2 regions of the Pulveribacter sp. genome follow, and region 2 is predicted to be linked to the other one. Evidence: riboswitches for the same ligand, from Rfam matches in the RefSeq annotation. Region 2 holds a riboswitch; the other holds the start of a gene.
The links. A riboswitch is a leader RNA that binds a small molecule or an ion and turns the genes downstream of it on or off. The one in region 2 is predicted to bind cobalamin.
Positions count from the first base shown of each region.

Region 1 (7,645 bases), on a different contig from region 2:
GCTCTTGTCCGTCCTTTCGTCTAGGCCTGCGGTCCGTCGCCCAGCAGCCGCGCCACAGCCTGGTGGCTGGAGGCGAACCATGCCTGGAAGAAGCTGGCGCGGATGCTGCCGCAGCGGTACACAGCCTCGGCCCCCTGCAGCGCCGCCGTGCCGGCCCCGGGCCGTGTGGCCTGGGCGAGCACCGGCATGGCGCCGTCCTGCACGACGGCGTAATGAAAACTGTGGCCGCGCAGCGGCTCGCAGCCGTCCAGGCGCAGCTCGCGCGGGCCTATGGCCGCCAGGCGTTGCTGCAAGGCGGCGCGGCCCGGCAGCAGGCCCCACAGCGGCAGCTCGCTGCCGTCCGGCATGGCGATGGACTGCAGCAGCGCCAGCAGGCCCCCGCCTTCGGCCCACACTGGCCGGCCCGCGTCCACATGCGCCTGCAGCTGCGCGCGCAGCGCATGCCGCTCGGCCAGGGCGGAGGCGTGCAGTTCGGGATAGCCGCCGGGCAGCCACAGCGCGTCGCAGTCGGGCAGCGGTTCGCCGCGCAGCGGCGAGAACAGCGCCACCTGCGCACCCAGGGCGCGCAGCGTGTCCAGGTTGGCGGCATAAACCAGACAGAAGGCCTCGTCGCGCGCCACCGCCACGGTGCGCCCGGCCAGCGTGGGCGCCGGGGTCTCGGCTTCGGGCACGGCGGCGAAGTCCACGGCCCAGCGCTGCAGCTCGTGCGGGCCGATGCGGCCCAGCGGGGTGGCGGCCAGTGCGTCGGCCGCCGCGTCCAGCCGGGCCAGGGCGTCGGGTAGCTCCTGGGCCGCCACCAGGCCCAGGTGCCGCTCGGGCAGGAGCCCACCAGGCTTACCCCTGCCCGAGCCACCACTGCCGATGCCCGGCAGCGCTCCCAGCCAATCGGTCGCGTCGCTCAAGCCCTCCTGCAGCATGCGCGCATGGCCTTCACCCGCCACGCGGTTGGCCAGGGCGCCGGCCCAGGGCAGATCAGGCCAGTAGCTGCGCAGGCCGTGCACCAGCGCGCCGAACGTGCCGCCCATGGCGCTGGCGTCGATCACCGCCAGCACCGGGATGCCACAGCGCCGCGCCAGCTCCGCCACGCTGTGCTCGCCGTCGAACAGGCCCATCACTCCTTCGATGATCAGCAGATCGGCCTGCTGCGCGGCGGCATGCAGGCGCCGGCGGCAGTCGTCCTCGCCCGTCATCCACAGGTCCAGCGGGTGCACGAGCGCGCCGCTGGCCAGTTCGTGCCAGTGCGGGTCCAGATGGTCCGGTCCGCACTTGAAGACGCGCACGCGCCGCCCCTGGCGCGCATGCAGGCGAGCCAGCGCGGCGGCCACCGTGGTCTTGCCCTGGCCCGAAGCGGGCGCGGCGATGATCAACGCGGGGCAGCGGGCCATGGCCTTCTGTCTCAATGCGGGGCCCACTTCAAGCCCACGTACAGGCTGCGCCCGGGTGTGACATAGGTGCGCGCCAGCTGGTAGTCCTTGTCTCCCAGGTTGTCCACGCGGGCCAGCAGCGTGAAGTCGCGCGCCACGCGGGTGCTGGCGTACAGGTTGACGAGGGTGTAGCCGCCCAGCACCTGGGTGTTGGCCGCGTTATCGAAGCGGCGGCCGGAGGCCTGCACCTCGGCGCCCAGCGTCCAGCCGGCCAGTTGCGTGTCGGCGCCGAAGGTGGCGTAGCGCTTGGCGCGGCGCTGCAGCTGCCTGCCCGTCGCCAGGTCCTTGGGGCTTTGCAGGTCGATGGAGCCGTGCAGCGTCACGCCGCCGACGCGGTGGCCGGCGGAGAGGGTGACACCCTTGTATTCGGCCCGGCCCACGCTGTTGTAGCAGCCGAAGTCCTGGCCACAGGCGGTGGCGGTGCCGTCGAAGATGATCAGGTTGCTCACCCGGTTGCGATAGGCCACCACGCCCGCATGGCTGGCGCCGCTGGCGTAGCGCAGGCCGACCTCGATGTTGCGGCCGGTCTCCGGCTTCAGGCTGGCGTCGCCATACTGGCTGAAGCGCTGGTACAGCGTGGGCGCCCGGAAGGCCGTGCCGGCCGAGGCCGTGGCGCGCAGCGTGGGCGTGATGGCATAGCCGTAGGCCACGCTGCCGGTGTTCTTGCTGCCGAACTCGCTGTCGGAGTCATGGCGCAGGTTCAGCTGCAGCGTGTGGTTGCCCGCGTGAAAGCCATAGCCCAGCGCCAGCGCGTCCTGGGAGCGGTCGCGGTCAATGGGGTCGTTGGTCAACTGATCTTCGCGCCGCTCCAGCGCGGCGGTGAACAGGTGCGCGCCCAGGCGGTACTCGTTGTGCCACAGGTAGCCGCGCAGGTGCGTGCGCGTCAGGTAGTGCGACGGCGTAGTCTCGTAGCGGCTGACCGAGTCGGTGAGCGAGACGCGCGAGCTGAAGGCCTGCGACCACTGCGCCGACCAGGTGAGGCCGGCGGCGTGCATGCGGTTGTCGTTCTGGTCGTCCTCGGGGTCGGCCGGGGTGTACTTGGAGCCGTCGTAGCCGGACTTCATCTCGTTGGCCAGCAGCGTGGCGTCGATCCGGTGCGCGGCGTTGATCTTCAGGCCCAGGCGCGCGTTGCCCGCCGTGGTGCGGTAGCCATCACGGTCCGGGTTATGGCCCGCGCTGTCGCGGATGTCATAGCCGTCGCTGCGCTCGTGGCTGATGCCCAGCGCATAGTCGAAGGCGCCGCCCTCGCCCGCAGCGCCGCTGACCCCGGCCTCGATCCGGCGCAGCTGGTGCGAGCCCAGGCCCACACCCACGTAGGGCGCCGCCGGGCCCTCGCCCTTCTTGGTGAACAGCTGGATCACGCCACCCATGGCGTCCGAGCCGTAGACGGCGGCAGCCGGGCCGCGCAGCACCTCGATGCGGTCGATCTGCGACAGCGGGATCTGCTCCCACACGGCTCCACCGGTGGATTGCGAATCCACGCGCACGCCGTCGATGTACACGGCGGTGAAGCGCCCCTCGGCGCCGCGCAGAAACACATTGGACGAGTTGCCCACGCCGCCGTTGCGCGTGATCTCCACGCCCGGCAGCCGCGCCAGTACGTCCACCAGGCCGGTGGCGCCGGCCTGGGCGATGGTTTCGCTATCCACGATGGAGACGTCGGCCACGATGTCGGTCAGCGGCTGGGCGGTGCGGGTGGCGGTCACCACCACATCGTCCAGCGAGGGAGAGCGCAGGTTTTGCGCCACCACGATGGCGCCGTCCTGGGCCTGAGCGGAGCAGACGGCGAGAACGGCCAGGGTGAGCGCACTGGCACGCAGGCGCACGCAGCCCGATGCAGCCGCGCTTTCACGGAACAGGGAAATCGACATGGAAGACAAGAATCAGCAAACAACCCGTGCCAGCATCCCCGCCGGCGTTGGGTGAAACAGCTGCGCACCCCAAAGGGTGTGCAACCTCCGTGTTGGCCGGTATCCGGGCTGGCGAAACACCTTCCAACGCCTTCCCAGACGCTTGTTCAAGGCATCCAGTGGCTTCGTGTGTGAAAGGGCAGCCGCCAAGGCGGCTGGTTCGCTGACCGTTGCGGGGGCAGCGCAGGCTCGGATGCACTCCATGGCGGAGGCTCCTCCCTGCTTCCCGTTGAACTGCCGCATGTGAACCACGCAGCGAGCACCAACGGCACGATTTTATGCCGGGACGCAGCCTGGTCCCTACAATCCCAGGCCTATGTCAGCGCCTTCGCCCTCCGTCCCCTCCACCATCGACCAGGTCGCCGAGCGCGTGGAACGGCTCCTGCAGCAGCACGAGCAGCTCAGGCGCACCAACGCGCTGCTGGCCCAGCAGGTCATGGCGCTCACGCAGGAGCGCGACTCGCTCAAGTCCCGCCTGCAGGCCGCCCGCTCACGGGTCGAGTCGCTGCTGGACCGCCTGCCTTCGAATTCGCAACCCAAGGACGACACCCCATGAAGCAGATCGAGGTCCAGATCCTGCAGCAAAGCTACCTGCTGGCCTGCCCCGAAGGCCAGGAGGCGCGCCTGCTGGACGCCGTGGAGCGCGTGGATACGGCCATGACCCAGATCCGCGACACTGGCAAGGTGCGTGCCCGTGACCGCATCGCCGTGCTGGCTGCGCTGAATCTCGCCTTCGAGGTCGCCGACCGCGAGGCCGCTGCCGCCCAGGCAGCGCACGCTCAGCCCGCCGAGGTACTCGCCAGCGCACCGCAGGAATCTGCAGGCGAGGAGCGCCTGTCCCAGCTGCTGCTGCGCCTGGACGAAGCTCTGGGTGACGACGGGCGAGTGTCGTAAGGATTTGCGAGCAACCGGCCCGGCCCGCCACGTGGCCGGTACAATGAAAGCGTCTGCGGTGCTGCCGGGCTTTATATTTCCTTGAACCAATGCTCACTGAGCACGGGCTTGGTACATTGCCTGGCAAGCGTGATCATCTCGCGTCAGATGAACCCAATGCCTGGCTGCCCTCGCCCCCCTGAACCCCCGGTTCAGGATGCCGGTCCGGTGGCATTCGCAGACACCTTTTTCTTAGCTACCCGGCCTTAGTGCAAACGGTCCTGCAGCATCAGGTCACGCAACTGCTGCTTTGGCAAGGCGGGTGAGCACAGGTACCCCTGATAGAACATGCAGCCCATGGCGCTCAGTGCCTCGCGCTGCACCTTGTCCTCGACACCTTCCGCTACCACTTCCAGGCCCAGCGCCTGACCCATCTTGATGATGGCCTGGACGATCGCACGCTCGCCGTCCTCGCCCGGAAGGCCATCGACGAAGGACTTGTCCACCTTCAATCGGTGTATGGGCAGGTTCTTCAGGTAGGCAAGGCTGGAGTAGCCCGTACCGAAGTCATCGATAGACAGGCTGATGCCCATACGGGCCAATGCGGCCAGCATCTCCTCCTTGTCCTGCGCATCCTGCAGCAGCACGCTTTCCGTCAATTCCAGCTCCAGCTGGCGGGGCCGCAGGCCATGATGCTCGATCAGCCTGGCAACGCGATGCAGGAAGCCCGGCTGGCGAAACTCAAGTGCTGACACGTTGACCGAGATCACCAGCGGCGTTTCACTGTCCTGCCAATACGCGGCCTCGCGGGCAGCCTGCTCCATCACCCAGGCGCCCAGGGTGACGATATAACCGGACTCCTCGGCCAGCGGTATGAATGCGGCGGGCGACACCACGCCCAGTTGCGGGTCGTTCCAGCGCAGCAGTGCCTCGGCACCCACGATGCGCCCGCTGGCCATGTCGACTTGCGGCTGGTAGTGCACGGCCATGTGGCCTTGCCCCAGGGCCTGGCGCATGGCGTGCTCCATCTTCATGCGCGCCAGCAGGTTGGAATTCATCTGGGGCTGATAGAACCCATAGCTGCCTCGCCCGCGCTCCTTGGTGCGGTACATCGCCGTGTCGGCATGCTTGATGAGATCGTCCAGACTGCGTCCGTCCTGCGGATGCATGGCAATGCCGATGCTCCCCTGGATGGAAAAGCTCATCTCATCGAGTTGGAAAGGCTGCAGCATTTCCTCGAGGACGCGGCGTGCCACACTCTCAGCCATCTGAGCATCCGAATTGGCCAGGTGGACCACGAATTCGTCTCCACCCAGCCGGCACAGCATGTCGGATTGCCGCAGGCAACGCAGCAGCCGCTGGGCCACCAGCTTGAGTACGCGATCTCCGAACGGGTGGCCCAACGAATCGTTGACGATCTTGAAGCGGTCCAGGTCGAGAAAGAGCAGCGCAAACTGGGCATCCGAACCTTGCGCCGCATCGATGGCTTCCTGCACCCGCTCGTGCAACCGCAGACGGTTGGGCAGGCCTGTCAGCGCGTCGGTGAAAGCCAGTTCCTCAATGCGCCTTTGCGCCGCGCGCTGCTGCGTCAGGTCACGCATGAAGCCTATGCTCTGGACCACCGTCCCACCCTCGTCACGCAACACGACCCAGGACAGGTGTATCGGGGGGCCGCTGGCGCCGACGGTTTTGCGCAGTATCACCTCGCCCTCCCAGAAACCTTCCCGTCGCCAGCGCTGGGCCACTTGCGCGAGGAAGGCTTCCTCATCCATGCCTGCGTCCAACAGCGCCGTAACCGCACTGCCGGGCAGGGGCGAGCGCGGAGCACCCAGCAGCTGTTCGCAACCCGGATTCACGCGGAGGATGAGATGGTGCTCGTCGGCGATGAAGATGGCGTCCAGGCTTGATTCGAAAACCTGCGCGGCCAGACGCAGGCTGGCCTGCACCTCGGCTTGCCGGGAAATATCCCGGAAGGAATAGACACGCCCGGCGAGCCGCCCGTGCGCCAGCTGCGGTACTGAGCGCTGCTCCAGAATGACTCCATTACCCAGGCGCAGGATGTCGACGGCCTCTTGCATGGGCCCGTCCGTACGGGCGACGAGTTGTTCATCGCAAGCCGCCGGGTCGGCCAGCTGCTGGCGCATATGGGCAAACACCGCCGCGTCGTCCCGGCGTGCAAGCATAGGCGCGGGCAAGCTCCACAGCTGCGCGAAGCGCTGGTTGAACGCCCTGATGGCGCCTTGCAGGTCACATACCAGCAGGCCGTCCGCAGCCGAATCCAGCGTAGCGCGCAATTCGCCCAGCAACACTTCGTATTCCTGACGCGAGCTTTCCTGCTCGCTACGGTCTTGCATGGACAGCAGGAGCAGCGGATGCTCGCATCCCTCATCCCCCTCAGCAGCGGCATACACCGCCTGCACTCGGCGCTCCACCTCAACGGAGCGCTTGCGGCGAGCACTCCATACCTCGGTGCACGAGCAGATGCCCATTGATATTTCGGGTAATGGACGGCTCCAGAAAATTTCGTCCTCAGGCGAGGAGACCAATTCAAGCACGGGCCTGCCGACCATCTCTTCGGCGCTGCGCCCGGTCAATTGCACCGCAGCCACATTGGCAAACAGAATCTCCAGCGAACGGCCATCCACCAGCCAGACTGCCTGCTGCAGCTCCTGCACAACGGCTTGCCAGGCTCCAGGCGGGAGCTTCAGGCCACTCACTCTTGCCCCTTCGTTGGGTCTGAAGTATTCCTCGCAGGCTCGAAGTAGTAGCACATGCGCTCCTGCGGAGCCAGCGCCCTCAGCGCCTGCGGCGGCAATTGGGATGGCCTCAGGCTGCGATGAATACCCAACTGCGGATGCAACACAAGGTCCAGTTCAAGCTCCGGCTTTTCTTCGTCATAGACCTGTACCCGAGGCCGCAGCGGATGCAATGCATCCACGCGCACCACCAGGGCGTAGCGACCATCCACCAGTTGCACCAGGGAGCCCGGCGGATACACGCCCATCATGCGGATGAAGGCGCCCAGGATGGCACTGTTGTAGCGACCACGCTGCTGGGCATACAGCTGCGAAACCGCCTCATGCGGCGTCAGGGCGGGTTGCCCCTGCAGTGGGTTGCACAGGCGGTCGTAGCTGTTCACCAGAGCCAGGATTTGGCCCTCATTGCTCAGGTCATCTTCCACCAGCCGCAAAGGATAGCCGCTGCCATCAGCAAATTCGTGGTGATGCGCGATGGCAATCAGCACGTCGCTCGGCAAGCCCATGCGCTGGCCCATGGCGACCGACTCACCCACATGAGCCTGATACCGCCGCAAGTCGGAAGCCACAAGCGGCGCTCCCGGCTGGGCAATATACGGGGGTAGCTCAACCTTGCCGATGTCGTGCAGAAGTGCAGCCAGGCCGACACGTTGCAGGTCCTGCGTATCCTGTCCAAGAACAC
Region 1 covers NZ_DAMATK010000002.1:594,274-601,918, forward strand. Annotated here, with positions in the region: gene RT282_RS09070 (cobyrinate a,c-diamide synthase) at 21-1,385, opposite strand; gene RT282_RS09075 (TonB-dependent receptor domain-containing protein) at 1,397-3,295, opposite strand; cobalamin riboswitch at 3,372-3,616, opposite strand; gene RT282_RS09080 (DUF904 domain-containing protein) at 3,651-3,890, shown strand; gene RT282_RS09085 (cell division protein ZapA) at 3,887-4,228, shown strand; gene RT282_RS09090 (EAL domain-containing protein) at 4,474-6,915, opposite strand; gene RT282_RS09095 (HD domain-containing phosphohydrolase) at 6,921-7,645, opposite strand, start outside.
Region 1: linked by a shared signal. The riboswitch ahead of RT282_RS09075 (TonB-dependent receptor domain-containing protein) and the one ahead of RT282_RS12435 (TonB-dependent receptor) in region 2 are both predicted to bind cobalamin.

Region 2 (7,645 bases):
CGCGCCCGGCAGCCCGGTGATCGCCCTGCCCCACCCCAGCCCGCGCAACAATGGCTGGCTCAAGCACAACCCGTGGTTCGAGGCCGAATGGCTGCCCGGCGTGCGTCAGCGGGTGGCCGCGGCGCTGGCGCAGGATACAAGCGAAATCGACCTCTAGTACCCGCCAGTCAAGCGCTGGCAGCTATCAAAACAGGAGTTTTACTGCTGCAACACGTCCGCCCCCGCGGGCGGCTTGAAGGTGAAGGTGCCCGCGGGTAGCACGGGGTTGAGCTTCATGCCGCTGAAGCGGATCAGCGAGCGCTGGCCAAAGCTGTCCAGGATGTCCAGCGCCGCCAGGGTCTCGCCATCGAAGCCCACGCGCACGCTTTTCAGCTGGCCATCGCGCGCCTTCGGCGTGGCCAGCACCCACTGCAGACCGTCCTGGTCGGGGGCGGATTCCAGCGTGAAGTCGGCGCGCAGCGCCGCCAGATCGGGTGCAGAGGCCAGCAGCGCGGCGGGCGTAGAGCCCAGCGCCTTGTCCTGCGCACGCTGGGTGACCTGGTTCAGGTCAGCGTCGTAGAGCCATAGCGTCTTGCCGTCGGCGACGATGGTCTGCTCGAACGGCTTTTGGTAGACGAAACGGAAGTGCCCCGGCCGCTGGAAGTCAAAAGTGCCGCTGCTGGTCTTGCTGCGCGCGGGCTGGCCTTCCTTCGGGGGTGCGGTCACCGTCTGCGTGAACTGCGCGCTGCCGCTCTGGGCAGACTTCATGAAGTTTTCGAGGCTGGAAAGGCCGTCAGCCCAGGCCCACTGGGCGCTGGCAGCTATCAAAACAGTAGTGAACAGTTTTTTCATAGGGATTTCTCAAAAGCGCTGATCCGGGCGCTACCGATCCAAACAGACCGCCCGCAGCCAGCGGACACCGCGCAAGGGCCGCCCCGCAGCGCTGGTGTCGTCCCCCTTCCCGGCGTCAGCCGAGAGAAGGGGGAAGCCGCGCAGCGGCTCAGGGGGCTGCCCTTACTCCCGAGCGGGCACCAGCACTTCGCGCTGGCCGTTGGACGTGAGAGCGCTGACCAGGCCGGCGTTCTCCATGTCCTCCAGCAGCCGCGCCGAGCGGTTGTAGCCAATGCGCAGCTTGCGCTGGACGTAGGAGATGCTGGCCTTGCGGTCTTTCAGCACCACCTCCACGGCCTGGTCGTACATGGGGTCCTTCTCGCCCCCGCTGCCGCCTTCGCCGTCGCCCAGCCCGAAGCCGCTGTCGTCACCGTCGACGGTACCGCCTTCCAGCACCCCGTCGATGTAGTCCGGCTCCCCCTGGCTCTTGAGGTAGTTGACGACGCGGTGCACTTCCTCGTCCGACACGAAGGCGCCGTGCACGCGCACCGGCAGGCCGGTGCCGCTGGCCATGTAGAGCATGTCGCCCATGCCCAGCAGGGCCTCGGCGCCCATCTGGTCCAGGATGGTGCGGCTGTCGATCTTGCTGGAGACCTGGAAGGCGATGCGCGTGGGAATGTTGGCCTTGATCAGGCCGGTGATCACGTCCACGCTGGGCCGCTGCGTTGCCAGGATCAGGTGGATGCCGGCGGCACGCGCCTTCTGCGCCAGGCGGGCGATCAGCTCCTCGATCTTCTTGCCCACCACCATCATCAGGTCGGCCAGCTCGTCGATGACGACCACGATGTGCGGCAGGCGCTCCAGCGGCTCGGGCTCCTCGGGCGTGAGGCTGAAGGGGTTGTAGATGAACTCCTCGCGCGCCTTGGCCTCGTCGATCTTGGCGTTGTAGCCCGCCAGATTGCGCACGCCCAGCTTGCTCATCAATTTATAGCGCCGCTCCATCTCGGCCACGCACCAGTTCAGGCCGTGCGCGGCCTGCTTCATGTCGGTGACCACGGGCGCCAGCAGGTGCGGAATGCCCTCGTAGACCGACATTTCCAGCATCTTGGGGTCTATCATGAGCAGGCGCACGTCGCGCGCCTCGGCCTTGTACAGCAGGCTCAGGATCATGGCGTTGATGCCCACCGACTTGCCCGAGCCGGTGGTGCCGGCCACCAGGCAGTGCGGCATCTTGGCCAGGTCGGCCACCACCGGGGCGCCCACGATGTCCTTGCCGAGGCCTACGGTCAGCATGCTGCGCGCATCGTGGTAGACCTGCGAGCCCAGGATCTCCGACAGGCGGATGGTCTGGCGCCGGGCGTTGGGCAGCTCCAGCGCCATGGTGGTCTTGCCAGGAATGGTCTCGACCACGCGGATGGACACCAGCGACAGCGAGCGCGCCAGGTCCTTGGCCAGATTGACGATTTGCGAGCCTTTCACGCCCGTGGCCGGCTCGATCTCGTAGCGCGTGATGACCGGGCCGGGCGCGGCGGCGACCACCGTCACCTCCACGCCGAAGTCGCCCAGCTTCTTCTCGATCAGGCGGCTGGTCATCTCCAGCGTGTCGGCGGACACGCTCTCCTGGCGCGTCTGGGCGGTGTCCAGCAGGTCCACCTGCGGCAGGGCGCTGTCGGAGATCTCGGTGAACAGGGGCTTTTGCCGCTCCTTGACCACCCGGGTGCTGGGCACCGGGTCGGCCAGCTGCGGCTCGATGATGGTGACAGGGGCGTGTACCCGCGCGGCGGAGGCCGCGGGCGCATCGTCCGCATGCGGCTCCTCGCGCACCGCCGGGCCCTGGCGCTCGCGCGCCGCGCGCCGGCCCACGGCCGCGTCGCGCACGCGCTCGCGCCGCGCCCGGCCGGCCTGCACCAGGGCATCGATGCGCGCGCCCAGGCGCTCGGCCAGCTGGCCCCAGGAGAAATGGAACACCAGGCCCGCACCCAGCACCACCAGCACCACGCCGGCCAGGCCCGAGCCAGTGAAGCCCAGCCACTTCACCGCCAGCGGCCCCATCAGGTAGCCCAGCACACCGCCGGCGTGGCCGGGCAGCAAGTCTTCGAAGCGGTACAGGCGCGACCACTCCAGCGCGCAGCTGGCGCCCAGGAGCAGCGCCAGCCCCAGCCAGTACAGGGCGCGGCGCAGCCAGGGGTGGGACGGCGTGGCGCCACCGGCGTGCTGGCCGCCGCGCATCCAGTGCGCCAGCGAGGCCAGCCAGGCGTGGACCGCCGCGGCCACCGCCCACCAGACGGAAAAGCCGAGCGCGAAATAGCTGGCGTCCGCCGCCCAGGCGCCCAGGCGGCCGACCCAGTTGGCCACCGCGCCGTGCTCCGGCGCGCCCGTCGTGGACCAGGCCACGTCCTGCGGCGAAAAGCTGGCCAGCGCCAGCAGCCAGAACACCAGCGCCAGCAGCCCCGCGATCAGGCTGAGCTCGTGGCCGAAGCGGGCCACGCCGCCGCGCCCCGCGCCCTTGGCCTGCGACGTTGCGTTCAGGGTATTGAGGGAATAAGTCATAGAGCGAAAAGCCAAGCGCGGAAGCTTACCCCATGCCTTTGGCGGGGCGATGGCCGCTCCCTACAATGGCCCGGCCGGGCGCCGCAGCGCCCTTCTCCAACCGCTTTGTCGACGACCATCATGTCCAATACGCAACACGCCAAAGTCCTGATCCTGGGCTCGGGCCCCGCCGGCTACACCGCCGCCGTCTATGCGGCGCGTGCCAACCTCAACCCGGTGCTGATCACCGGCATGGCCCAGGGTGGCCAGCTCATGACCACCACCGAGGTGGACAACTGGCCGGCCGACGCCAACGGCGTGCAGGGCCCGGACCTGATGCAGCGCTTCCTGGAGCACGCCGAGCGCTTCAAGACGCAGGTGATCTTCGACCACATCAGCGCCGTGGACCTGTCCAAGCGCCCCTTCACCCTCACCGGCGACAGCGGCACCTACACCTGTGACACCCTGATCATCGCCACCGGCGCCTCGGCCAAGTACCTGGGCCTGCCCTCCGAAGCGGCCTTCATGGGCCGCGGCGTGTCGGCCTGCGCCACCTGCGACGGCTTCTTCTACCGCGAGCAGGACGTGTGCGTGGTCGGCGGGGGCAACACCGCCGTGGAGGAAGCCCTGTACCTGTCCAACATCGCCCGCAAGGTCACCCTGGTGCATCGGCGCGACAAGTTCAAGGCCGAGCCCATTCTCGTGGACAAGCTGATGGAGAAGGTCAAGGAGGGCAAGATCGAGCTCAAGACCCACTTCACGCTGGACGAAGTGCTGGGCGACGACAGCGGCGTGACCGGCATCCGCATCAAGAGCACCCGGGACGAGCACACCGAGGACATCGCCCTGCAGGGCGCCTTCATCGCCATCGGCCACCACCCCAACACCGACATCTTCCAGGGCCAGCTGGACATGGAGAACGGCTACATCACCACCCAGGGCGGCTTGAAGGGCTTCGCCACCCAGACCAGCGTGCCGGGCGTCTTCGCCGCCGGCGACGTGCAGGACCATGTGTACCGCCAGGCCATCACCAGCGCCGGCACGGGCTGCATGGCGGCGCTGGACGCGCAGCGTTTTTTGGAGCAGCAGGACTGAAGCTGCGCGCGAAGCAGGTCCACAGGCCTGTGCCACAATCGCGCCCGCCGCCCGCCAGGCTCTGCCTGACAGGCGGCTTTTCACCAGGTGCTTCGCCCGCTCCACGCGGGCAACGAAGTTCAACGGGAAGCAGGTGCGCGTCGTCTTGTGAACAAGACCCGCAATTCCTGCGCTGCCCCCGCAACGGTCAGCGGAAACCAAGTCTTGCCCGCCAGCATGCCCCGCATGCCGGCTGCCACTGCGCCACATGGCGCGGGAAGGCGCAAGGCCTGGTGCGCCATGCGCACCATCCGTGAGCCCGGATACCGGCCTGCGTGAACATGTAGCGGCGGCTGCGGGCGAGCGGCGGGCCGGACAAGCACGGCCCTTGCACCGGCCTTTTTGCTTGGCCGTTCTCATCTCATTCCAGCTGCCATCAGCAACGTAGCGCGTCCCGCGGGAGAGCAGGCGCGCCACTGGAGGAATGACCATGAGCCTAGGCGGCTTGGTACGCGCGCAGCTGTGCGCTCTCGCACACCACCGCGCGATCGCGCTGACAGGCCCCGGCGTGCTGCTGGTCGCCGCCAATGCGGCAGCGCAAACCGCGGCGCCGCCGGCCGATACAGCGGCGCAGAGGGCGCTGCCGGCGGTCACGGTCAGCAGCGAGGCCGTCGCCCACGACGCCAGCCTGAACCAGTTGCAGCCGCAAGAAACCGGTTCGCGCCTGGGCCTGACGGCGCGCGAAACGCCGGCCAGCGTGAGCGTGATGTCGCGCGAACAGATCCTCTCGCGCAACATCATGCGTACCCAGGACGCCGTGGTCAGCCTGACCGGCATCGCCGAAATGCCGGCGCCTGGCAACGGCTTCAGCAGCCTCAGCGCGCGCGGATTCGTGGGCCACAACTCGGTTGCGCAACTGCTGGACGGCACGCGCCTGACGGTCGCCGCCGGAACCGTCACCTACCCGTTCTCGACTTGGCCGATCGAATCGATCCAGGTCTTGCGCGGGCCGGCTTCGGTGCTGTACGGCGACGGAGCGATCGGCGCGGTTGTCAACTACGTCACCAAGCAGCCGTTGTTCGATCGCAGCGAGCGCGAGGCCTATGTGAGCCTGGGCCAGCACCGGACGATCTCAGGCGGCGTCGGGCTGCGCGGGCCGATCAGCGACGCCCTGGCGTACTCCGCCTATGTCGACGCGGCGCACAGTAGCGGTGTTCGCCGCGACAGCCAATATGACCGCCAGAACGCCTCCCTGGCGCTGACCTTCAGGCCCAACGCGCGCTTTGCCGCCACGATGAGCTTCGACGGCGGGCACAACGATGACACCACCTACTTCGGCACGCCCACGCGCGATGGTGGCGTGCCGCGTGAATGGCGACGCACCAGCTTCAACGTCAGCGACGCGCGCGTGCGCTACAACGACCAGGCCTGGCGCCTGCGCCTGCGCCACGACGTAGCCGATGGCGTGCAACTGCGCAACGAGACTTATCACTTGCGCTCGAACCGGGTCTGGCGCAACGCCGAGGACTACACCTTTGTCCCCGCCAGCGGCCTGGTCGATCGCACCGACTTCCTGCACATCGGCCACGGGGTCAAGCAAACCGGCAACCGCTTCGAAGCCCAGGTGAACGGCGAAGTCGCCGGCATGCGGCACAGGCTGGTGGCCGGTCTGGATGCCTATCGCACCGATTTCGATACCCTCAGCAACTCGCCCTACGGCGGCGCCGACCGGGTCGACCCTGGCCAGGTCGACCCCGGCGTGTTCCTCAGCCCTGTCCCCTACGGGCTGGCCCGCCGCTCCGACCTGACCACGACCGCCTTGTTCGTCGAAAGCCACTGGACGCTGACGCCCCAGTGGACGGTGTTGGGCGGCCTGCGCGCCGACCGCATCCGCCTGCATACTCAAAACATGCGCACCAGCGCTGCACCGGACGACGTGCGCTATTCACCCGTCACCGGCCGGCTCGGCGCCGTATGGAAGGCCAGCGATGCACTCTCGCTGTACGGCCAATTCGCCACCGCGACCGACCCGGTGAGCGGTGCGCTGGCGCTGCCCGGCGGCACCACCAGCTACGACCTGACGCGCGGGCGCCAAGCGGAAGTCGGCGTCAAGGGCGACGTGCCGGCGCTGCGCGGCGAATGGAGCGTGGCGCTGTACCGCATCGACAAGCGCAAGCTGCTCACACGCGACGTGGACAACCCTGCTCTCACGCAACAGATCGGCAGTCAAAGCTCCACCGGCCTTGAGCTTGCTTTCGCCGCTGAGCCCGTGCGCGGCTGGACGGTCGATGCCAACGCCGCACTGGTACGCGCTCGTTACGACCAGTTCGCCGCCGCGTCGGCTGGCCGCGCCGTGATCTACGACGGCAACGTGCCCACCGGCGTGCCGCAGCGCCTGTTCAACGTCTGGAGCACCTGGCAGTTCCTGCCGCAATGGCAACTCGGCGCCGGCCTGCAGTACGTCGGCAAGCGCCCCACCAACCCGGCCAACAGCGGCTACCTGCCCGGCTATACGGTCGCCAACGCCTCGCTCACCTACAGGCCGACACAGGCGAGCAGCATCAGCCTGGGGGTGCGCAACCTCGGCAACCGGATCTATCCTGTGTCAGGCAGCACCAATCGTTGGCTGCTGGGCGAACCACGCACGGCAACCCTGACCGGGCGCATCACGTTCTGAAGCATCACAACGCCAGCATGTACGCGCAGCACACCAACGTAGCGCTCGAAGTGCAGGAAGCGAGCCTGACGCTTGGCGGGCGCCGCGTGCTGCAGCCGCTCAGCCTGCGTGTGGACGCCGGCGAGCGCCTGGCCATCGTCGGCCCTAACGGCGCCGGCAAGAGCAGCCTGCTGCAAATGCTGTCCGCGCGCCTGAAGCCCGACGCAGGGCGCGTGCTGTTGTTCGGTCAGGACATCGCACGGACCCCGCCCCAGCAGCGCGCCACACACATGGCTGTGCTGCACCAGGACGAGCTCCCGAGCCGCCACCTGAGCGTGAGCGACTACGTGGCGCTGGGCCGCATTCCACATGGCTCGGATCGGGCGCGCGACGTGCACGCGGCCATCGTGCGCTTCGGCCTTGCGGCCCTGGCCGGGCGGCGCATGGACCAGCTTTCTGGCGGGCAGCGCCGCCTGGCAGCGCTTGCACGCGCGGTGGCGCAGGCGCCGCGGGTGCTGCTGCTCGATGAGCCGACCAACCACCTCGATCTACGCACTCGCATCGACGTGCTGGACA
Region 2 covers NZ_DAMATK010000003.1:252,341-259,985, forward strand. Annotated here, with positions in the region: gene RT282_RS12415 (uracil-DNA glycosylase family protein) at 1-157, shown strand, start outside; gene lolA (outer membrane lipoprotein chaperone LolA) at 199-831, opposite strand; gene RT282_RS12425 (DNA translocase FtsK 4TM domain-containing protein) at 994-3,360, opposite strand; gene trxB (thioredoxin-disulfide reductase) at 3,481-4,434, shown strand; cobalamin riboswitch at 4,503-4,763, shown strand; gene RT282_RS12435 (TonB-dependent receptor) at 4,904-7,090, shown strand; gene RT282_RS12440 (ABC transporter ATP-binding protein) at 7,108-7,645, shown strand, end outside.